DNA from 4 places in the Streptomyces sp. NPDC085900 genome. Region 3 is predicted to be linked to each of the others. Evidence: riboswitches for the same ligand, from Rfam matches in the RefSeq annotation. Region 3 holds a riboswitch; each other region holds the start of a gene.
The links. A riboswitch is a leader RNA that binds a small molecule or an ion and turns the genes downstream of it on or off. The one in region 3 is predicted to bind cyclic di-AMP.

Region 1 (5,641 bases), on a different contig from region 3:
CCAGCTGGAACTCGCCCTCTGGCTGGAGGCCGACCGCATGGGCTCCCTGCTGGCCGCCCTGGACGACGAGTCCATGGAGAACCAGCGGGACGTCGTCAAGAACGAACGCCGGCAGCGCTACGACAACGTGCCGTACGGCACCGCCTTCGAGAAGCTGACCGCTCTCGCCTACCCGGAGGGCCACCCCTACCACCACACGCCGATCGGTTCGATGGCCGACCTGGACGCGGCGACGCTGGAGGACGCGCGCGCGTTCTTCCGCACCTACTACGCGCCCAACAACGCGGTCCTGTCGGTCGTCGGCGACATCGACCCCGAGCAGACGCTCGCCTGGGTCGAGAAGTACTTCGGCTCCATCCCCGGGCACGACGGCAAGCCCGCGCCCCGCGACGGCTCGCTCCCCGACATCATCGGCGAGCAGCTGCGGGAGGTCGTCGAGGAGGAGGTGCCGGCGCGCGCCCTGATGGCCGCCTACCGGCTGCCGCAGGACGGCACGCGCGCGTGCGACGCCGCCGACCTGGCGCTCACGGTCCTCGGCAGCGGCGAGTCCTCCCGCCTCTACAACCGGCTCGTGCGACGCGACCGTACGGCCGTGGCGGCCGGTTTCGGGCTGCTGCGCCTGGCCGGGGCGCCCTCGCTGGGCTGGCTGGACGTGAAGACGTCCGGTGACGTCGAGGTGCCGGTCATCGAGGCCGCCATCGACGAGGAACTCGCCCGGTTCGCCGCGGAGGGCCCCACGAGCGAGGAGATGGAGCGCGCCCAGGCCCAGTTGGAGCGCGAGTGGCTGGACCGGCTCGGCACGGTCGCGGGCCGCGCCGACGAACTGTGCCGCTTCGCCGTCCTGTTCGGCGACCCGCAGCTCGCCCTGACCGCCGTCCAGCGCGTCCTGGAGATCACCCCGCAGGAGGTCCAGGAGATCGCCAAGGCCCGCCTGCGGCCCGACAACCGGGCGGTGCTCGTCTACGAACCCGTCTCCGGAGAGGTCGCCGAGGACGCGGATCCCCCCGAAGACCCCGAGGCCGAGGCCACGGTCGAAGCCGGCGACAAGAACGAGGAGGCGGCCAAGTGAGCGAGCTCGCCACGATGGAGTTCCACCCGCAGCCCCAGGCCGGCGAGGCCAGGCCGTGGGCGTTCCCCGCGCCCACGCGCGGGGCGCTCGACAACGGCCTGACCGTGCTGCGCTGCCACCGCCCCGGACAGCAGGTCGTCGCCGTCGAGGTGCTCCTGGACGCACCCCTGGAGGCCGAGCCGACCGGCTTCGACGGCGTCGCCACGATCATGGCGCGGGCCTTCTCCGAGGGCACCGACAAGCACTCCGCCGAGGAGTTCGCCGCCGAGCTGGAGCGCTGCGGCGCCACCCTCGACGCGCACGCCGACCACCCTGGTGTCCGCCTCAGCCTCGAAGTGCCGGCCTCCCGCCTGGCCAAGGCGCTCGGCCTGCTCGCCGACGCCCTCAGGGCGCCCGCGTTCGCCGACGGCGAGGTCGAGCGGCTGGTGCGCAACCGTCTGGACGAGATCCCGCACGAGCTGGCCAACCCCTCCCGCCGGGCGGCCAAGGAGCTCTCCAGGGAGCTGTTCCCGGCGACCTCGCGCATGTCCCGCCCGCGGCAGGGCACCGAGGAGACCGTCGAGAAGATCGACGCGGCCGCCGTACGCGCCTTCTACGACCGTCACGTCCGGCCCGCCACGGCCACCGCGGTCGTCGTCGGCGACCTCACCGGCATCGACCTGGACGCCCTGCTCGGCGAGACCCTGGGCACCTGGACGGGCTCCACGGCCGAGCCCCGTCCCGTGCCGCCGGTGACCGCCGACGACACCGGGCGCGTGATCATCGTGGACCGTCCCGGCGCCGTCCAGACGCAGCTGCTCATCGGCCGCGTCGGCGCAGACCGGCACGACCGCGTGTGGCCGGCGCAGGTGCTCGGCACGTACTGCCTCGGCGGCACCCTCACCTCCCGCCTGGACCGCGTCCTGCGCGAGGAGAAGGGCTACACCTACGGTGTGCGCGCGTTCGGGCAGGTCCTCAGGTCCGCCCCGGACGGCACGGGCGCGTCGATGCTCGCCATCAGCGGCTCCGTCGACACCCCGAACACCGGTCCGGCGCTCGACGACCTCTGGAAGGTGCTGCGCACGCTCGCCGAGGGCGGCCTCACCGACGCCGAGGTCGACGTCGCCGTGCAGAACCTCGTGGGCGTGGCGCCGCTGAAGTACGAGACCGCGGCGGCGGTCGCGAGCACGCTGGCCGACCAGGTCGAGCAGCACCTGCCCGACGACTACCAGGCGACGCTGTATCAGCAGCTCGCCGCGACCGGCACGGTGGAGGCCACCGCGGCGGTCGTGAACGCGTTCCCGGTGGACCGTCTGGTGACCGTCCTCGTCGGCGACGCGGCGCAGATCAAGGCGCCGGTGGAGGCGCTCGGCATCGGTGAAGTGACCGTGGTTTCCGCCGAGTAGCGGCACGCGCGCGTGGAGGGGCCCTGGTGACTGACCTGTCACTAGGGCCCTTCTATGTCCGAATTGGCGCGGAATTGAAGGAGAGATGCCTGTCTGCCCTGTGGGATGCGCTACAAAAGCCGCGATCCGTTTGGGGATTGAAAGGCGCCCCGCTTAGCGTCATGCGGGCTGTTCGTCAGGCAGTGCGCCGCACCCGCGGCACCGGACAGTCATCGCCGAGTCCCCGTACGGCGCGAGCCAGGGGAGCCGGGGACCCACCGCAGTCCCTGGGGTGAATCGGACGCCCGCGCGAGCCGCGAGGGGGTCCGTAGGAGACCTTCCTGCTCCGAACCCGTCAGCTAACCCGGTAGGCGAGAGGGAAGGAAAGGACCAGCCTGTACATGGCGTTCATGTGCGCCACCGGGAAGCACCGTCGTCCCAGCCGGATCAAGCGTTCCACCGCCCAGGTCGCCGGCGTCGCGGCCCTCGCCACCACCGGTGTGATCGGTGCCCTCGCGGCACCCGCGCTCGCCGCCGACAACTCCGTCGACGCCGTCGAGCAGACCGGCTTCACCCCCGTCATCAGCATCGGCGACTCGATCGCCGAGAAGATCGACGCGCAGGCCGAGGCCCAGAAGCAGGCCGCCGAGGAGGCCGCCCGCAAGAAGGCCGCCGAGGAGGCCGCCCGCAAGAAGGCCGAAGCGCTCGCCAAGAAGGAGCGCGAGGCCAAGGAGCGCGCCGCCCGTGAGGCCGAGCGCAAGCGCCTGAACTCCTTCGTCGCGCCGATCTCCAACTCGTACGTCTCCACCGGCTACAAGGCCAGCAGCTCCCTGTGGTCCTCCGGCAGCCACACCGGCATCGACTTCCACGCGGCGAGCGGCACGTCCGTCCACGCGGTGGGCTACGGCACGGTCGTCCAGACCGGCTGGGGCGGGGCCTACGGCAACCAGATCGTGATCAAGATGAACGACGGGACGTACACCCAGTACGGCCACCTGTCGTCCATCGGCGTCTCGGTCGGCCAGAAGGTCGTCACCGGCCAGCAGATCGGTCTCTCCGGCTCCACCGGCAACACCACCGGACCGCACCTGCACTTCGAGGCCCGTACGACCCCCGACTACGGCTCGGACATCGACCCGGTCGCGTACCTGCGCTCGCACGGTGTGAACGTCTAGCGACGCGCCGCCAGACTCCGAGGACCCCGGCTCCCCCGAGCCGGGGTTTTCGTCGTTTCTGTCACCCCTCTGTCCAAAAAATATCCATGGATTCCGGCCCCCCGTCGGAAATTCCGGCTCATTGCAATAGAGTCGCTGGACACAACGTCAATCGTCGACGTTTCACGGGGATTAAGACGGAGGTCGGTCATGCGTATTCCGGCGCACTCGGTGTGCACGGCCATCCGGGACGACATCGTCGCGGGTGTCTACGAGCGTGGCGGCCGTCTCACCGAGGAACTCCTCGCCCGTCGTTACGGCGTCTCGCGCGTCCCCGTCCGTGAGGCCCTGCGCACCCTGGAGGCCGAGGGCTTCGTGGTGACCCGCCGGCACGCGGGCGCGTGCGTGGCGGAACCGACCGAGCAGGAGGCCGCCGACCTGCTGGAGATGCGCATGCTGCTGGAGCCGCTGGGTGCCTCCCGGGCAGCCCAGCGGCGCACCGAGGCCCACCTCAAGGTCCTGCGCGGCCTGGTCAGACTGGGCCAGGAGCGCGCCAGGAGGGGCGGCAGCGAGGATCTGCGCTCTCTGGGGGGCTGGTTCCACGAGACGCTCGCCCAGGCCTCCGGCAGCCCCGCCCTGACCTCGATGCTGACCCAGCTGCGCCACAAGATCACCTGGATGTACGCGGTGGACGCGCCGGCCAACCCCGTGGAGTCCTGGGCGGAGCACGGCGCGATCGTCGACGCCGTGGCCCGGGGCGACGCCGAGCGCGCGCGGGCGATCACGAGCCTGCACACCGAGCGCTCGACCGCCGCGCACCGGCTGCGATTCGGCGGCGCGAACGGTGTGAGGAACTCGCAACATGCCGTAAACATGTCGAGCCTGCGGCATTAACACGAGCGCCGTATACAAAGAGCAGGAAATTCGAGGGGGCTAATTCATGCTGCCCGCCGTCGAGAATTCCCGACCCCGGCACAGGAAATGCGAAGGGCCCGCCCGGTAATTCGGACGAGCCCTTCTGCGGTGCCGCGATCAGACGGTCTCGGGAAGCTCCTCGAGGCCCTCGGAGACCAGCTTGGCCAGACGGTCGAGGGCGGCGTCGGCGCCCTCGGCGTCGGAGGCGAGGACGATCTCCTCGCCACCCTGGGCGCCCAGACCCAGGACGGCCAGCATGGAGGCCGCGTTGACGGGGTTGCCGTCGGCCTTGGCGATCGTCACCGGGATACCTGCGGCCGTGGCGGCCCGGACGAAGATGGAAGCGGGGCGGGCGTGGAGGCCCTCGGCCCAGCCGACGTTGACGCGGCGCTCAGCCATGTGATGCTGCCCTTCGGTGTTCAGGGTTGTCTAGACCAGTTTCCCACAACGTGAAGAGTCTCCGGAGCGGTTCTCGCGTTCCGTCCGGGGTGGATGCTCGGGCCGCGGCCTCGGCCCGATCGACGTCCTCTTCGGTTCTCCACAGACTGCCTCGCGCCGCTGTCGGACGCGAGCCGTACTCTGGGGCCCATGCAGACCGCGTCGGACCGGCACGAGTACCCCGCCCACTGGGAGGCCGACGTGGTGCTGCGCGACGGCGGCACCGCGCGCATCCGCCCCATCACCGTCGATGACGCAGATCGCCTGGTCAGCTTCTACGAGCAGGTCTCGGACGAGTCGAAGTACTACCGCTTCTTCGCGCCCTACCCTCGCCTGTCCGCAAAGGACGTCCACCGCTTCACGCACCACGACTTTGTGGACCGGGTGGGACTCGCGGCCACGGTCGGCGGCGAGTTCATCGCCACCGTACGCTATGACCGCATCGGCGCCGACGGAACGCCCGCGTCCGCGCCCGCCGACGAGGCGGAGGTCGCCTTCCTCGTCCAGGACGCCCACCAAGGCCGCGGCGTCGCCTCCGCCCTCCTCGAACACATCGCCGCCGTCGCGCGCGAGCGGGGCATCCGCCGCTTCGCCGCCGAGGTGCTGCCCGCCAACACCAAGATGATCAAGGTGTTCACGGACGCCGGGTACACCCAGAAGCGCCACTTCGAGGACGGCGTCGTCCGCCTGGAGTTCGACCT
Region 2 (5,641 bases), on a different contig from region 3:
TGCTGCACATCGACGCGCTCACGGAGCTGGTGACGGTGGCGACCGTGGTCGCGCTGGCCGTGCTCATCAACGCTCTCGTGCGCCGCGGCGACGAACAGCTCGCCTCGCAGCGCGCGATCGCCGAGGCCGCCCAGCGTGCCGTACTGCCCGACCCGGCCGAACGGATCGGCACGTTCACCATCGCGGCACGCTACGAGGCGGCGCAGCGGGACGCGTCCATCGGCGGCGACCTGTACGCGGTGCAGGACAGCCCGTACGGCGTGCGGCTGGTGGTGGGCGACGTGCGCGGGAAGGGGATGGGCGCGGTGGCGGCCGTCGCCGTCGTGATCGGGGCGTTCCGGGAGGCCGCCGAGCAGGAGGCGACGCTGGAAGCGGTCGCCGGGCGGCTGGACCGGGCGCTGGCCCGCGAGGGCAGCCGGCGCGAGGGTCTCGACGCCTTCGAGGGCTTCACCACCGCCGTACTCGCCGAGCTTCCGCACGGCGACGGCGTCGTCAGGATCGTCAACCGCGGCCATCCGCCCCCGCTGCTGCTGTGCCCCGGCGGGACGGTGCGTCCGCTGCCCGCCCGCGAGCCCGCACTGCCGCTCGGCATGGGGGAGTTGGGCGCCTGGCCGGACCGGGCGGAGCAGACCCGCTTCCCGGGCGGGGCCACACTGCTGCTGTACACCGACGGGCTGTGCGAGGCGCGGGACCGGCACGGGGAGTTCTACGATCCCGCGGCGAGCCTTCAGGGCCGGGCCTTCCCCGATCCCGCCGGGCTGATCGCCACCCTCGCCCAGGAGGTGCACCGGCACACCGGGGACGGCACGACGGACGACATGGCGATGCTCGCCGTACGGCGTCACGCCAGGTGATCGGATGGCCGCCCTCCGCATAACAACTGACGAACCGTCAGTCGCTGTGAAGATCCCGAGAAGGGGTCAACTCGCCCGTTTTTCGCCGGTCATGGACCTGTACGTCCAGCCCGGAAACGTTAATGATCAAGCCGAACTGCTTGGAATCCACACCCCGGGTCTATTAACGTTCGATAACGCAGCGCGGTCGTCCCAGCCGTCACAAGAGGCGGCTCCGTGCGCACGCGCCGAATCCCGCAAGGGAACCGGGGAACCACCACCCTGGGGTGAATCGCGCGGATGCCACCGTGGACCCACGGCCGGTATACGCGCGTAGGAGACCTTCCTGCTCCGAACCCGTCAGCTAACCCGGTAGGCGAGAAGGAAGGAAAGGAGCACGCCCACGTGGCGTCCAACCCGCCTGCCCCGGCAGCACCGTTCGTGCCGAGCACCGAGCCCTTCGGCTTCGCCCCCCGCACCGACGAGGGCCAGTGGGAGGAGTGGAATCCCACCGCGGAGTCCATACGCCCGGTACGGGGCAAGCACCGCGTGGCCAAGCAGCGCGGCGGCGGGCTGGCCCGCAGCTCCACGGTTCTCGGCGTCGGTGTCATAGCCGCCGTCGGCGCGGGCGGCATGGCCAGCGCCAACACCGGCAAGCCCCCGGTCTCCATCTCGATGCCCGACCTGGCCTCCGTGAGCCATGTGTTCGGCGACGACGCGGCCCCCAAGGGCTCCGCCACGGCGCTCAGCAGCGTCGGCGTGACCACCGAGGACACCGCCGAGGGCGCCAAGGACGCGGGCGAGGCGCTGCGCGACCGCATCATGGCGCAGGCCGAGGCGCAGCAGGTCCAGGTCGACAGCAAGGCCCAGGCGGTCACCGAGGCGTCCTTCGCCAAGCAGGTCGACGCCGCTGCCACCAAGGCGGAGCAGGACGCCGCCGCCAAGGCCGCCGACGCCAAGCAGAAGGCGGAGGCCGAGGCCAAGAAGAAGGAAGAGCAGGCGCGGCTGGCCGAGCTGGCCAAGCAGTTCAAGCTGCCGGTCGTGTCGTACACGATCACCGGCACCTTCGGCCAGGCCGGTTCCATGTGGTCCTCCGGCTACCACACGGGTCTCGACTTCGCCGCCCCGACGGGCACGCTCATCAAGGCCATCCACAGCGGCACCATCACCGAGGCCGGCTGGGCCGGGTCGTACGGCTACCGCACGATCCTCACCCTCGACGACGGCACCGAGCTGTGGTTCTGCCACCAGTCGTCGATCAGCGTCAAGGTCGGCCAGAAGGTCGCCACCGGTGACGTCATCGGCCGCGTCGGCGCCACCGGCAACGTGACCGGCCCGCACCTGCACCTCGAGGTTCACCCGAACGGCCAGGCCACCGGGATCGACCCGATGACGTGGCTGCGCGGCAAGGGCCTGAACCCCTGACGATCCGCACGTCCCCGGAACGGCTGCCTCCGATTGTTTACGGGAAGTTTGCGGCCGTTCCGGAAGACCGCTCTCCGGGGTCTTCGTTGACGTAGGACATGACTTCTCTTCGCAAGCTCGGCAACTCCGACCTCGAGGTCTTCCCGCTCTCCCTCGGCGGCAACGTCTTCGGCTGGACGGCCGACGAGGCCACCTCCTTCGCCGTCCTGGACGCCTACACGGCGGCGGGCGGCAACTTCGTCGACACCGCCGACTCCTACTCCGCCTGGGTCGAGGGCAACAGCGGCGGCGAGTCCGAGACGATCATCGGCAGGTGGCTGGCGGCGCGCGGCAACCGCGACGACGTCGTGGTCGCCACGAAGGTCAGCCAGCACCCCGAGTTCCCGGGCCTGTCGGCCGCCAACATCAAGGCCGCAGCGGAGGCCTCGCTGCGCCGCCTCGGCACCGACCGCATCGATCTCTACTACACCCACTTCGACAAGCCGGAGACGCCCGTCGAGGAGATCATCGGCGCCCTGGACGAGCTGGTGCGGGAGGGCAAGGTGCGGGCGATCGCCGCGTCCAACATCTCCGCCGAGCGCCTCGCCGAGTCCCTGGAGTTCTCCGACCGCGAGGGCCTGGCCAAGTACGTCGCCCTCCAGCCGCACTACAACCTGGTCTCCCGCGACACCTACGAGGGCCCCCTGCGGGACCTCGCCTCCCGCCAGGGCCTGGCCGCTGTCCCTTACTACGCCCTGGCCTCCGGCTTCCTCACCGGCAAGTACCGGCCCGGTACGAAGGTCGAGGGCGCGCGGGCCGCGGGCGCCGGAAAGCACCTGCAGACCGAGCGCGGCCGGAAGGTCCTGGCGGCCCTCGACGAGGTCGCCGAGGCGCACGGAGCCCCGGTCGCCACGGTCGCCCTGGCCTGGCTCGCGGCCCAGCCGACGGTGGCCGCCCCGATCGCCTCGGCCCGCACCCCGGAACAGCTCCCGGCCCTGCTGGACGTGGCGAACCTGACCCTGACGGACGCGGAGATCACCCGTCTGACGGACGCCTCGGCCTGACCGAGCCGCCGCCGGCGCGTCGGGTCGGCGGTGCCGAGCTCTCGGCGAGTTCTACGACTGGTACGGGTTGTACGCGGGATACGACCCCGCCTGGTACCCGGGGTAGCCGTACGCGCCGTACGCGCCGGGCATCGGCCACGGCGGTGCCATCACCGGTACCGGCGGGGCCGTCGCCCGCGCCGCGTAACCCAGTGCCGGCCCCGCGATCTCCCGCCGGTTCCACAGCTCGGCCAGCAACTCCCGCTCCCGTACGGAGAAGTCGGCGCCGGCCCGCCCACGGCGCCCCCGGTGCCGCAGGAACGCCAGCGACGTCGCGTACGCCTCGTACTGCAGGACCGCCTGCGCGGCCGGCTTGCCGTAGTGGTGGGCGGCGTAGTCGCGGGCCAGCCGGCGCGCCCGCATCGAACCCAGCGCGAACGGCTCGGCCGGCGTCAGCCAGCCCGCGGCGGCGTAGGCGGGCAGCTCCTCGCGCACGGTGCGCAGCTCACGCTGGCGCGTCCAGATGACCAGCCAGGTCAGCAGCCCGAACGCGGGCACCATGAACACGGCGTACACGGCGAAGAACCCGAACTCGCCGAACGTGGACGAGCCGTTCCACATGGCGTGCATGCCCATCGCGAGCAGCAGGCCGCACAGCGGGATCAGGACGCGCCGGGCGTGCTGCCGGTCGGCCGCCGTCGCGGCGAGGCCGAAGCCGATGCCGCTCAGGACGGTGAAGAGGGGATGCGCGAACGGCGACATGATGACGCGCACGAAGAAGGTCGCCGCCGTCACCGAGGCGATGCCCCGGTCGCCGGTGAGCTGGTCGGTGCCGAAGGCGGTGCCCAGGTAGAGGATGTTCTCGGTGAACGCGAAGCCGGTCGCGGTGATGCCGGCTATCACCACCCCGTCGACGATGCCCGTGAAGTCCCGTCTGCGGAAGAGGAAGACGAGCAGGACGGCGGCGGCCTTGGCGGACTCCTCGACGACCGGCGCTATCACGGTCGCGCCGAGGGTGTCCGCGCTCGACGGGTCCGCGGTCGCCGTCGCTATCCATCTGGTCGCGAAACTGTTGGCGACGATCGCTATCAGCGCCGCCGCGCAGGCCCCCCAGGCGAAGGAGAACAGCAGGTTCCGCCAGGGGCCGGGGGCGACCCGGTCGAGCCATCGGAAGGCGGCTATGAGCAGCGGTACGGGCAGGACGGCGAGGCCGAGCCCGACCAGGAACCCCTCGGTGCCGGTCTGTTGGCGCACCAGGGCGAGGATGACCAGCCCGGAGAGTGCGAGCAGCGTGCTGAGCGCCCCGTAGCGCACCCCCCTGCGCTGCCACCAGTGCGCGTGCCCGAGCGCCCTGCCCGCCGGAGCACCGGGGTGCGGTGGCTGCGGCGGGTAGGTCGGGTACGGGGGAAAGGTGGCCACGGCATTGACCCTAACGAGCGAAGGCGCCGCCCGCGATGGCGTATCGCGTTGACCGCGGGAGCCTCAGGCGCCTGTGGGGGGCTGGTTGTGGTGCTGTACGCGACGGAAGAGCAGGTCGTTCACGACATGTCCCTTGTCCAGTCCCTGGCCCTCGAAACGGGTCAGCGGCCGGAAGTCCGGACGGGGCGAGAAACCGCCGTCGGACCGCGTGTTCTCGAATTCCGGATGCGCGGTGAGGACTTCGAGCATCTGTTCGGCGTACGGCTCCCAGTCGGTCGCGCAGTGCACGATCCCGCCCGGTCTGATCCGGGTGGCGACGAGGTCGAGGAACTCCGGCTGGATCAGCCGCCGCTTGTGGTGGCGCTTCTTCGGCCAGGGGTCGGGGAAGTACACGCGCAGCCCGTCCAGAGCGTCGGGCGTGAGCATCTCGCGCAGCAGGATGATGGCGTCGCCGTTGCCGACCCGGACGTTGGACAGTCCGTTCTGGTCGGCGAGGTTGAGCAGGTTGCCCTGGCCGGGGGTGTGCACGTCGACGGCGAGGATGTTGGTGCCGGGGTCGGCGGAGGCCATCTGCGCGGTGGCCTCGCCCATCCCGAAGCCGATCTCCAGGACGACGGGGTTGTCGTTGCCGAAGAGCTCCGCGAGGTCGATGACGCGCTGTCCGTCGATGTCCAGCCCCCACTTGGGCCACAGCCGCTGCAGCGCGTCCGCCTGCCCCGCGGTCACCCGGCTGCGCCGCGGCTGGAAGCTCCGGATCCGCCGCTCGAAGTGCGAGCCGGCGGGGTCGGCCCTGGGCCCGTCCGGGAAGCGGGGCTCCCCCTTGGCCCTGGTGTGCCGGACGGAGACACCGGGGACGTGCGCGGGCTGCCCGGCGGGCTCCGCGGAGGCGGGAGCGGCGGGCCGGGTGGCTTCGGGGGCATTGTGGGAGTCAGACACAGTGGG
Region 3 (5,641 bases):
CGGTGCAGTTCGTCGTCGCGGTAGGTGAGGACGAGCAGGGCGGGCAGCCGGTCCATGCGCCGGACGAGGAAGCGCAGGGCGTCCAGGGATGCCTCGTCGGCCCAGTGCACGTCCTCGACGACGAGTACCGCAGGATGCGGAGTCACGGCGAGCTCGGCGTGCAGGGACTCGTAGACGCGGTGCCGATCGGCGCCCTCCGTGACGGCTCGGGCGAGGTCGGCGCCGACGCTGCCGACGAGGTCGCGGAAGGGTCCGAGGGGGCGCCGGGTGGTGAGGTCGTCACACTGGCCGACCAGCACCCGCGCCTGCCCGGGCAACCGCTCGGGCAGGGCTCCGACCAGGCTCGACTTGCCGATTCCCGCCTCGCCGAAGACAAGTGCCACCGCACCGGCGCCGTCCGCCGCCTGTTGTGCGGCCGAGGCCAGCAGCTCCAGCTCGGGCTCACGCTCGAGGATCCCCCGGTCCACTCACCGATTGTGTCACCGGGGCGGGGTGAAGTCTTCGCGGTCCGGTTCGGGGGCCGGGCAGGTACTGGACGGCCACCGTCCGAATCCCTGCGAAGTGCCCGCATCCCTGCGAAGTGCCCGTGCGAAACGCCGGGTCCACGGGGCTTAGGAGCGGCGGCGGGGCTTTCCTCGCTTCGGGGTCTTCGACGTGCCCGTCCTGGGGCTGCGGGCGGGCGTCTTCGCCGCCGCGGGCTTGCGGCGGGGCGCCGGCTTGTCCGCGGTCTTCTCCGCCGGCTGCGGCTTGCGGCCGCGGGAGCTGTTGACCGTACGGCCGCGGACGATGCCGATGAAGTCCTCCACCAGGTCGGTGGTGGCGTCCTCCGGCCAGGACAGGGCCACGCTCGACCGGGGCGCGTCGGTCACCGGGCGGTAGGTGAGGTCCTTGCGGTGGTGGAGGCGGGCCAGGGACTGGGGCACCACCAGGAGGCCGACGCCCGCCGCGACGAGCTCCACGGCGTCCTCGGTCGTCGCCGGGCGCTCGAAGGCGGGCTCGCCGGGCGGGGCGTCCCAGTCGAGGACGTCGTCGAGGGGGTGGAAGAGCACCTCGTCGGCCAGGTCGGCGAGGGTGATCTCCTCCGCGGCCGTGATCACGTGGTCCTTGGGTACGACGGCCACGGTCGTCTCGGTGTAGAGGGGGATGGCGCTGAAGTACGCACGGTCCACCGGGAGCCGCACCAGCCCCGCGTCGGCCTCGCCGGCCCGCAGTACGTCGGGGGCCTCGGCGGCCGCTACGGGCTGAAGGGTCAGCGGGATGTCGGGCAGGCGCTCGTTCCAGATCCGCACCCACTTGGCGGGCGTCGTCCCCGGGACGTACGCAAGCCGGAACGTCTGGGATGCTTCCGAGCCTGTCACCCCGCCAGGTTACCGGCCGTGGTCGGAGGCGTCGTACGCGCTCGATACCCTTGACCCCATGAAGTCGCACCAGACCGCCCAGACGATGAAGCCCGCCACCGCGGCGAAGAAGCTGGGTGTGTACCTCGAGGCCACCCCCGCAGAGTTCCGTGAGGGTGTCGTCTCGCGCGCCCAGCTCGACGAGCTCCAGGCGAATCCGCCCGAGTGGCTGCGCGAGCTGCGGGCCAACGGCCCGCACCCCCGTCCGGTGGTCGCGGCGAAGCTGGGCGTCTCCATCTCGGGTCTCGCGCGCGGCGGGGTCACCGAGGCCCTCACCACCGAGGAGATCGAGACCCTGAAGCAGGAGCAGCCCGAGTGGCTGGTCAAGGAGCGCGCGACGCAGGCGGAGGTCCGCAAGGAGGGCGCGCGGATCAAGAAGCGCAACGCCGAGCGGGCGGCGGGCGAGGATCAGGCTCCGCGTTCCTGACGCCACGTGGCCGGAGAGGCGTTCGGTGACTCTCCGTCACCACCTGCACGCCCTCCGTCCACCGAAAAGGGATCTGACGGTGCGTCACGACGAAGGTCACAAAAGCGTATCGGACATTCCGGCCGTCAACCTTCACACGAGGCGCACAAGTTGGCTAGCTTGGCCTCAGGCCGCTCGTGTCACTCCGGCGAACCCCGTCGGGAAGAGCGGCCTCCGCCGAATCCGGTGCGCCTTCGCGGCGGCCGGAACCGGGGACCCAACCGATTCATGGGGTGAATCGGCCCGACTGCGCTTCGGCGCAAGGGCCGTAGGGCATGCCTTCCGGAATTGACCGCCCGAACCCGACAGCTAACTCGGTAGGCGGAGTACGGAAGGAGTACGGCCCCCATGGCGCCGGAACGATCGTCGCGTGCCGGAGGCTTCGGCCTCCCCGGTATGCGCAACTCCGCCCTCGCGACGGCCGCCCTCACCTCGGTGGCCCTGTTCTCGCAGACGGCCGACGCCTCGCCCCAGCCGGGCGACGAAGCACCCAGCCGGGAGGACGTCCGGCAGCGTGTGAGCAGCCTGTACGACCGTGCCGAGGAGGACACCGGGCAGTTCAACCTGACCCGCGTGCAGAAGGCGCGCGGCACCGGCGAGCGTGGCGGTCAGCCGCGCGGGGGCTCGGACCCCGACCTGGACAACGTCTCCCGGCAGTGGTTCGACATGGCCCGGGCGTCCATCGGACCGACCGTCCCGGCGATCCTCCCGTCCGACCGCACCCCGGCCAGGCGTCCCGCCGCCACCCGGCCCCCCCGTCCGGTGGAAGCTCGCGCGGTGGAGGCTCGTGCGGCTCGTGAGCTGGAGGCCCCCGCCCGGGCCGTACCCGAGCTGCCCGCCGCCGGGCCCCGTCGCCCGATGGCCGAGCTGCCCGCCGCCCCCACGGCTGCGCTTCCCGCGGTGCCCCAGCCCCGCCAGGAAGCGGCCGCTGCACTCCCGGCCGCCCCGGCCCCCGCGGAGTCGCGGCAGACCTCGCTGCGCAGATCCAAGCAGGAGAACCAGCGCAAGGTCGCCGCGGCCAGCGACCTGCTGTACCGGCACGTCGCCCGGCAGACCTCCGCCCCGCGTCCCGCCGTCGCCCCGCAGCCGGACCGGAGCACCTGGCAGGCGGCCCCGGCCCCGCAGAGCGCGGCCCCCGCGGCGATCGAGGCCACACCGGCGCAGCCCAGCTGGGCGGCCCAGGTCCAGCAGGCGGCCGCGGCCCGCACGATGAACGACTCCGCACCGGCCCAGCCCGACTGGACGTCCCGACCCCAGCAGGCCGCCACCGCAGGCACGAGCATGGCGGCCACGCCGGCGCAGCCGGGCTGGGACACGGGCGCTCAGCAGCTCGTCGCCCAGTCGATGACGCCGTCCGCCCCCGCACAGCCCGGCTGGGACACCGGCGCCCAACAGCTCGTCGCGCAGACCATGGCCCCATCGGCCCCGGCACAACCCGGTTGGGACACCGGCGCACAACAGCTCGTCGCGCAGACGATGTCCCCCTCCGCACCGGCGCAGCCGAGCTGGGCGATACCCGCCCAGCAGACAGCCACCAACCGCGCGAGCACCACAGCCGCGCCGGCGCAGCCGGGCTGGGACACGGGCGCCCACCAGCTCGTCGCCCAGACCATGGCCCCGTCCGCCCCCGCACAACCCGGCTGGGACACCGGCGCACAGCAGCTTGTCGCCCAGACCATGGCCCCGTCCGCCCCCGCACAGCCCGGCTGGGACACCGGCGCACAGCAGCTCGTCGCCCAGACCATGGCCCCGTCCGCCCCCGCACAGCCCGGCTGGGACACCGGCGCCCAGCAGATCATCGCGGCGGCGGCGCCGCAGGCCGACTGGCGGGACCCCGTGGCGCAGGAGCAGGCCCGGCGGGCCGCCGACGTGGCTCGGCGGTTGCGGGAGCCGTCGGTTCTGGACACCGGCGTGCCGGTGGTCGAGGAGCGGCCGGCGCCGCAGCCGACCGTCCTGGAGACGGGCGTCCCGGCCGTCGAGACGTCCACCGGCACGAAGGCCGACCGGGCCGTGGAGTTCGCCCGCGCGCAGATCGGCAGGCCGTGCCTGTGGGGTGCCGTCGGCCCGGAGTCGTACGACAACGCGGGGCTGACCCAGGCCGCCTGGAAGGCCGCCGGGGTCGCGCTGCCGCGCAGTACGAGCGAGCAGTCGAGCGCCGGCACGGTGATCCCCCTCGCCGAGAGCCGCCCCGGTGACCTCATCTTCTTCCACGACAACTTCAGCCATGTGGGCCTCTACACGGGCAACGGTCTGATGATCCACGCCCCCGGCCCGGGCTCGGTCATCCGTGAGGAGTCGATCCACAACGCCGGGGAGGCGGCGATCCGCATCGCCGTGCGACCGGCCTGACGGTTCGTCACGCCATCGAATCTCCATAACCGAAGAACGTTTCCGGGCCCCGCGCTGCCAAGGCTGCGCGGGGCCCTTCGTCATGACATCCCGTTCCGGTGCACCGTCGACATGGGTGATCGTCGACGAAGTCGCCGTCCGGCCGCCGCCCTCGTCGCCGCGGGGCTCGCGTTCGCAACGACCGCCTGCGGCTCGGGTTGCCCCGCTGGTGAGCCGGGTGCGGGCCGCCGGTCCCCCGTTCCGGCGGCCCGCCCGGAATCCGGGGCCAGGTTGAACCGGCCGTCCCCCACGTGAACCGCCGGGTCTCCCCCGCCGCGGCCGCCGGAGCGACGATGTGCTGGAGTGTTTCCGGGAGCGTCACCGGCGCCCGTGTGCAGTCTCGGGCACCGTGGACGCCGTTCGGTATGGGTACAACTGCGTACGCGGAGTCGGAACGTGGCACAGGCGCTGGGCGGGGCCCATGAACGCATGCTGTCGGTGGCCGTGGCGGCCCTCAACGAGCCCGAGCCGGAGCGGCTGTGGCCGCTGCTGGCCGAGGCGCTGCCGGCCCTGTGCGGCGGCGAGACGCTGATCTACAAGCTGGACGAGTGGAACGCGTCCTCGGGCACGGTCGGCATGCCCGCCGCCGTCGCCGACGGGTTCGCCCGGCTCGGCGAGGAGTCCGTGAGCCTGCTGCGGGAGGGTTATCCCTTCGCACCCCTGTACACGGCGGGCCGGGACCGCACGCCGCTCACCGCCCGCCGGGCGGCCGGCCGCGCCTGGTCCACGAGCCCGACGGCGCGGCTGATCGGCGGCCTCATGGACGCGCACCACGTGCTGGCGATCCCGCTGCCGAAGGCGGCCGGCCCGGTCACCGGCTGCATGGTCTACCGCTCGGGCCGGGACTTCACCGACGACCACGTCCGGGTGGCGAGTGAGTTGCAGCCGCTGCTGGCCGCGGTCGATCGGCAGCGGCAACTGCTGGAGCGCCTGCGGCGGTCGGCCGGCCCCGCCCACCGGGCGGCCGACACGCGGCTGACGCCCCGCGAGACGAGCGTCCTGCTGCTGCTCACGGACGCGCTGACCGCGTCCGCGATAGGCCGCCGACTCGGCATCTCGGACCGTACGGTCCACAAGCACATCGAGAAGATCTACCGCAAACTGGGCACACGAGACCGCGTCAGCACGGTCCTGCGCGCCCAGCGACTCGGCCTGGTGCCCGCACCGTCCGCACGGCGGTAGGGATGCCGCCAGACCTCCGGAGTCCGTCATGAAGCCGAACCGTTCCATCCCCGCCGCGACGGTCATCCCCGTGCTGATCTACCCGGACGTGCGCGCGGCGGTCGACTGGCTGGGCGCGGCCTTCGGCTTCGCCGAGCGGGTGCGCATCGGCGAGGACCACCGGGCCCAACTCGCCTACGGGGACGGCGCGGTGATCGTCGGGGACGTC
Region 4 (5,641 bases), on a different contig from region 3:
ATGAAGCCGTACGTCGAAGGCTTCTGGACCACCGGTGAGGACCTCGGCCTCACCCAGGACACGGTGGAGCGGGCGGCGGCCGAGGCGGGACTCGTCTCCACCATCCAGGCGGTGTACCCGCTGCTCGACGACGAGGTGACGGCGCGGCGGCGGCTCGCGGACGCCTTCGCCGTCGAGGTGGACGGCATCGGCCTGGACGAACTGGTGGGCGGCTGCGGCGTCGCGGAGTCGGCGCTGGCCGCCCTGGACCGGGCGGGCGTGCCGCACGCCGGGACGCGGGTCGCCGTGCAGGGTCTGGGCACCATGGGCGGGGCCACGGCCCGCTTCCTCGCGCGCGCGGGGCTCACGATCGTGGCGGTGGCCGACATCAAGGGCACCATCGCCAACCCGGCCGGCCTCGACGTGGAGGCGCTGCTGGCGGCGCGCGACGGGTACGGCACCGTGGACCGGGCGGTGTTGCGGCCCGGGGACCGCGAACTGCCGGGCGACGCCTGGCTGGCGGCCGAGGCGGAGGTGCTGGTGCCTGCGGCCGTCTCGTACGCGATCGACGCGGCGGACCAGGAGCGGATCCGGGCCCGTTGGATCGTCGAGGCGGCCAACATGCCCGTACTGCCCGAGGCGGAGGAACTGCTGGCCACGCGCGGTGTCACCGTGCTGCCCGACGTCGTCGTCAACTCCGGGACCAACGCCTGGTGGTGGTGGACCCTGTTCGGCGACATCGGCCCGGACGCGGACGAGGCGTTCGCCCATACGCGCCGCTCGATGCGCGCCCTGGTCGAGCAGATGCTGGCCCGCGCGGAGGCCGACGGCACGACCCCGCGCGCGGCCGCCCACGCCATCGTCGCGGACCGGCTGCCGGTGATCGCGGAGCGGTTCGGCTGGTACCGCTGAGGGCGGCGGCCGGAAGGGCCGGTCCACTGCCGACGACCTCGGGTCGAGGCACGCGGGCTGACCCGCGCGAAACGGCCGATCCGGGGCGGGAGTTGAGGACGCGCCCCGGATAGGGTCGGACACCATGACGATTCGTCTGTGCTGCCTGCTCTGGGCCCGTCCCGGCGCCGCCGGGGCCCTGGCCGCGTACGAGGACAAGGTGCTGGCCCTGCTCGGCGAGCACGACGGCCGGATTCTGCAGCGTGCGCGGGCCGACGGCGCCGAGGGCCGCCCGGACGAGATCCAGCTGATCGAGTTCGCCTCGCAGGCCGGTTACGACGGGTTCATGGCCGACGAGCGCCGCACGTCTCTGGCCGGCGATCGCGACGCGGCGATCGCCAGGACCGAGCTGTACCCGGTGGAACTGGTCGAAACAACGGTCTCACCCGGCGCCGTCAGGGACGACGGAATAGGGTGACGACGTGGCGAGAGTGCGGTTGAGCGTGGCCGAGCGGCGTGAGGAACTGCTGCGGGCGGCCATCCAGCAGATCGAGGCGCGGGGCGTGGCGGCGGTCAGGATCGCCGACGTGGCGTCGGCCCTCGGCGTCAGCAACGCCCTGGTGCTGTACCACTTCTCGACGAAGGAGAAGCTGGTCGCCGCCGCGTTCACCTACGCCGCCGAGGACGACCTGGCCCATCTGCGCAAGCTGCTCGGCCGTCGCACCACGGCGCTACGGCGACTGCGCGCCGCCGTGCGCTGGTACGCGCCGACCGGCCAGGCCAAGGGCTGGCGGCTGTGGATCGAGGGCTGGGCGGCGGCGCTGCGCGAGCCCGCGTTGCGGGAGGTGGCGCGGGACCTCGACAAACGGTGGAAGGCGGCGCTCGCCGAGGTCATCGCGGAGGGCGTGGCCGCGGGCGAGTTCCACTGCCCCGACCCCTTCGGTACGGCCCTGCGCCTGACGGCCCTGCTGGACGGGCTGGCGGTCCAGCTGACCTCGTACGCCGGAGCGGTCTCACGGGCCCGGGCGCAGGAGTGGGTGGACGAGGCACTGGCGCGCGAACTGGGTCTGGACCGAGCGGCGTTGACCGCTTCGCAGACATGAGCTCTGCAAGTAGGGACCATCACAGACCTGGGCCCTCTCGGGTTCGCCCAGTCACAGAATGAGGCCCCCCGGTTCGCACCAGGAGGCCCCACCCAGTCAACCGTCACGCGACGGCGGCGATCCGTGTCCGGATGTCCTCGGGTGACAGCGCGCCCTTCGCCGTGACGTGGTCGCCGGACGACTCGCCGCGCAGTCGGCGCCCGATCCACGGCACCAGGTACTCGCGCGCCCACTGCACGTCGTCCCGCCGTACCTCCAGCGTGCCGCGCGGCGGCAGCGGCGGCCAGGGCTGGTCGGGGTCGGCCGGGATCTCCAGGCCGAGGACCTGTCCGGCGCGCAGCGCCACGCGCGTGTGGCCCTCGGGCGAGAGGTGGAGCCGGTCGCCGTCCCACGCCCTGCGGTCCTGAACCGACTTCAGCGACCACAGGTCGAGCACGGGGCAGCCGTACCGGTCGGCGATGGCCCGCACATGCCCGTTGTAGGTGGCGATCTTGCCGCGCAGGTGCTTCAGCACGGGCACGCCACGGGTGTCGAACCCGGTCGTCACCATGACGGTGCCGGCGACCTGCGTGAGCCGGATGATCGCGCGCTCGAAGCGCTCGGCCACCTCGTCGGGGTCGGTGCCCGGCCGGATGATGTCGTTGCCGCCCGCGCAGAAGGAGACCAGGTCCGGGGCCAGCTCGACGGCCTGCGGGAGCTGGTCCGCAACGATCTGGTCGAGCAGTTTGCCGCGCACCGCGAGGTTCGTGTACCTGAAGTCGCCCTCGGGACGCCGGTCGGCGAGGAGTACCGCGAAGCGGTCCGCCCAGCCGACGAAGGCCCCGTCGGGGCCGGGGTCGCCGACGCCCTCGGTGAAGCTGTCCCCCACCGCGACGTACGACCCGATCACTGATCTGCTGTCACTCTTCGAATCGTCTGCCACAGCCGTCATGATTCACCTTCGAATGTGACCTACGCGACCGTAGGCAGGGCTTGACGGTCGGTGAGATAAGCCACTCGCAAAGTGTTGACCAAGGTCGGAATAACCCCTCGATGTGCGCTGTTGCTGGGTCAACAGTCGGACACACCGAAGGCCGGACCCGGGGATCGAGGTCCGGCCTTCGGCAGCGTGTCAGGCGGCGTGGCGGCGGGGGGTCAGCCGACGGCGACGCCCTTGGAGCGGAGGTAGGCGACCGGGTCCACGTCGGAGCCGTAGTTCGGCGTGGTCCGGATCTCGAAGTGCAGGTGCGGGCCGGTGACATTGCCCGTAGCGCCGGAGAGGCCGACCTGCTGGCCCGCGCTCACGCTCTGGCCGGCCGAGACGGAGAGCTGCGAGAGGTGCCCGTACTGGGCGTAGTAGCCGTCGGCGAGCCTGATGACGACCTGGTTGCCGTACGCGCCGCCCCAGCCGGCGGAGACGACGGTGCCCGCGCCCACGGCCTTGAGGGGGGTACCGGTGGGGACGACGAAGTCGACGCCGGTGTGGTAGCCGCTGGACCACATGCTGCCGGCCACGCGGTAGCCGGTGCCGACGGTGGCGCCGGAGACGGGGAGCTGGAAGCCCGTGGCGGAGGCGGTGGTCGCGGCAGCGCTGCGGGTGGTGCCCTCACCGGAGGAGGACGAGCGCTCCTTCGACGAGGTCGAACCCTGCGAGGACGAGGACTTGGCCGTGGAGGACCTGTGGGCGCTCGTCGCGGCCTTCTTGCCGATCGTGAGCTTCAGACCGGGGTGGATGAGCGACGGGTCGTCGCCGACGACGGTGCGGTTGTCGGCGTAGAGCTTGTGCCAGCCACCGCTGACGTGCTGCTCCTCGGCGATCTTCGAAAGGTAGTCACCGGACCGGACCGAATAGACGTGCACCGCCTTTTCGGAGGCGGAGTTCTTCTTTTCGGTCGCCTTCTTCACGGTATTCGGAAGGGACTGAACGGCCTTTTCCGAAACCGACTGGGAAGCGGACTGGGCGGTGGCCGCGTGGGCACCCGTGGCACCCATCAGCGGGAGGGCGAGCGCGGCGCCGCCGGTTCCGGCGACGGCGATGGAGCGAGTGAAGCGCTGGGACTTCGGACGACGGTGCTTACCCTTCGCGGGCATGGCGAATTCCTCTCCGGCGCCTGCGAGGTGAGCTGTCGGGTGCGGGCTGGAGATGCCCGGCCGCGCGCTGGTCGCGGCTGTACCCCTAGCCGTTCCGGAGACCGGAACAGGCGTTGTACCTGTGGGTCCCCCGCTCCTGCCGTACACGGGTGATTGGTGCGGGCTCCGGGCGGCGGCAGGATTGGGCGTCCGTCCGGATTGGTGTGGAACGTAAGCGACGAGGACGCGAAGGGACAAGCGACGGTTCCCCGTGAATCCGTTTCCCTTGATCCTCTGCGGAAATCCACGGTCACTCTCCGTGAATTTCCGCTTCGTCCCACTCTTCAATCCGCAGGAAAGACAGATTGATTACGTGAGCATGACGAGGTACGCACCGTCACGGCTATGACGCTGCTCACGTGACGCTGCTCCAGCTTCCCTTGTCACAGCGCGAGTTGGAATGAAGCCCAATCAACGCAGCAATTCGGACAGAAGAGTCAGATGCGGCGCAGGCGGAGAACTGCCGCATCGAGGTCGCCCCGAAGTCCGGTATGCAGACCGTGATGCAGCAATACGGCACCTCGATGCACTTCGCCCGTTTCGAGGCATTCGTACGACGCTGTCGGGTCGAGGGCACGCAGCCGCAGGGCCGGCACGGGCTCGCCGTAGCTCTGTGCCTGCAGCCAGGCGAGGACGACGCTCTGGTCCCCGCGCGCGTACTGCACGGCGCTCAGCCCGCCCGTCGGCGGCCTGAGGCGGTGGAGCTCGCCGTGCTGGACGAGCGGCCGGATCTCCTTGTAGAGGCTCACCCAGTCGCGGGCCTCGGCCAGCTCCTCCTCGGTCCACTGCGTGAGGTCCCCGCCCACCCCGAGCACTCCGGCCATGGCACTGACGAACCGGAAGCGCAGCGAGCTGACGCGCCCGTTGAGCTGGGTGTTGGGGCTGTCGGTGACCCAGGCGGCCATCACGCGCGCGGGGTGGATCTGGCTGAAGCCGTGCTGGATGGCGAGCCGGTCGAGCGGATCGGTGTTGTCGGAGGTCCACACCTGGTCCGTACGGCTCATGATCCCGAGGTCGATCCGTCCGCCACCGCCCGAGCAGGACTCGAAGACGACACCGGGGTGGGCCGCCCGCAGCCGGTCCAGCAAGGCGTAGAGGGTGTGGACGTGGTCGACCCAGAGGCGCTGCGGGTAGGCGTCACCGGGCCAGCCGGCGTCCGTGAAGCAACGGTTGAAGTCCCACTTCACGTAGTCGATCTGAGCGCTGGACAGCAGTGCGTCGAGCCGCTCCCAGAGGTACTCCTGGACGTCCTCGCGGGCCAGGTTCAGTACGAGCTGGTTGCGCAGCTCCGTCCGCCTGCGTCCGGGCTGGAACTGGACCCAGTCGGAGTGGGCGCGATACAGGTCGCTGTCCGGATTGACCATCTCGGGCTCGACCCAGATGCCGAACTGCATGCCGAGCGCGTGCACATAGTCGGCGAGTGGGGCCAGGCCCTTGGGGAAGCGGTCGGGGTTGGGTGTCCAGTCGCCGAGCCCGGCCCGGTCGCTGGTGCGCTTGCCGAACCAGCCGTCGTCGACGACGAACAGCTCCACGCCGATCGCCGCGGCCCGCCGTGCGAG

Region 1: another riboswitch for cyclic di-AMP. It lies ahead of ACIGDI_RS29600 (M23 family metallopeptidase); the one in region 3 lies ahead of ACIGDI_RS06120 (NlpC/P60 family protein).
Region 2: another riboswitch for cyclic di-AMP. It lies ahead of ACIGDI_RS41550 (M23 family metallopeptidase); the one in region 3 lies ahead of ACIGDI_RS06120 (NlpC/P60 family protein).
Region 4: another riboswitch for cyclic di-AMP. It lies ahead of ACIGDI_RS16010 (peptidoglycan DD-metalloendopeptidase family protein); the one in region 3 lies ahead of ACIGDI_RS06120 (NlpC/P60 family protein).

The regions. Positions count from the first base shown of each region.
Region 1 covers NZ_JBITSP010000009.1:283,629-289,269, reverse strand. The annotation lists gene ACIGDI_RS29610 (M16 family metallopeptidase) at 1-1,069, shown strand, start outside; gene ACIGDI_RS29605 (M16 family metallopeptidase) at 1,066-2,454, shown strand; cyclic di-AMP (ydaO/yuaA leader) riboswitch at 2,658-2,822, shown strand; gene ACIGDI_RS29600 (M23 family metallopeptidase) at 2,835-3,608, shown strand; gene ACIGDI_RS29595 (GntR family transcriptional regulator) at 3,798-4,481, shown strand; gene ACIGDI_RS29590 (HPr family phosphocarrier protein) at 4,620-4,901, opposite strand; gene ACIGDI_RS29585 (GNAT family N-acetyltransferase) at 5,091-5,641, shown strand, end outside.
Region 2 covers NZ_JBITSP010000020.1:67,604-73,244, forward strand. The annotation lists gene ACIGDI_RS41545 (PP2C family protein-serine/threonine phosphatase) at 1-854, shown strand, start outside; cyclic di-AMP (ydaO/yuaA leader) riboswitch at 1,070-1,227, shown strand; gene ACIGDI_RS41550 (M23 family metallopeptidase) at 1,239-2,258, shown strand; gene ACIGDI_RS41555 (aldo/keto reductase) at 2,357-3,301, shown strand; gene ACIGDI_RS41560 (PrsW family intramembrane metalloprotease) at 3,353-4,699, opposite strand; gene trmB (tRNA (guanosine(46)-N7)-methyltransferase TrmB) at 4,763-5,635, opposite strand.
Region 3 covers NZ_JBITSP010000002.1:298,252-303,892, reverse strand. The annotation lists gene ACIGDI_RS06135 (ATP-binding protein) at 1-467, opposite strand, end outside; gene ACIGDI_RS06130 (LysR family substrate-binding domain-containing protein) at 612-1,358, opposite strand; gene ACIGDI_RS06125 (DUF5997 family protein) at 1,417-1,824, shown strand; cyclic di-AMP (ydaO/yuaA leader) riboswitch at 2,029-2,203, shown strand; gene ACIGDI_RS06120 (NlpC/P60 family protein) at 2,212-4,212, shown strand; gene ACIGDI_RS06115 (LuxR C-terminal-related transcriptional regulator) at 4,681-5,433, shown strand; gene ACIGDI_RS06110 (VOC family protein) at 5,462-5,641, shown strand, end outside.
Region 4 covers NZ_JBITSP010000004.1:415,043-420,683, forward strand. The annotation lists gene ACIGDI_RS15990 (Glu/Leu/Phe/Val dehydrogenase dimerization domain-containing protein) at 1-891, shown strand, start outside; gene ACIGDI_RS15995 (hypothetical protein) at 1,016-1,348, shown strand; gene ACIGDI_RS16000 (TetR/AcrR family transcriptional regulator) at 1,353-1,973, shown strand; gene ACIGDI_RS16005 (SGNH/GDSL hydrolase family protein) at 2,077-2,862, opposite strand; gene ACIGDI_RS16010 (peptidoglycan DD-metalloendopeptidase family protein) at 3,108-4,043, opposite strand; cyclic di-AMP (ydaO/yuaA leader) riboswitch at 4,048-4,205, opposite strand; gene ACIGDI_RS16015 (alpha-galactosidase) at 4,520-5,641, opposite strand, start outside.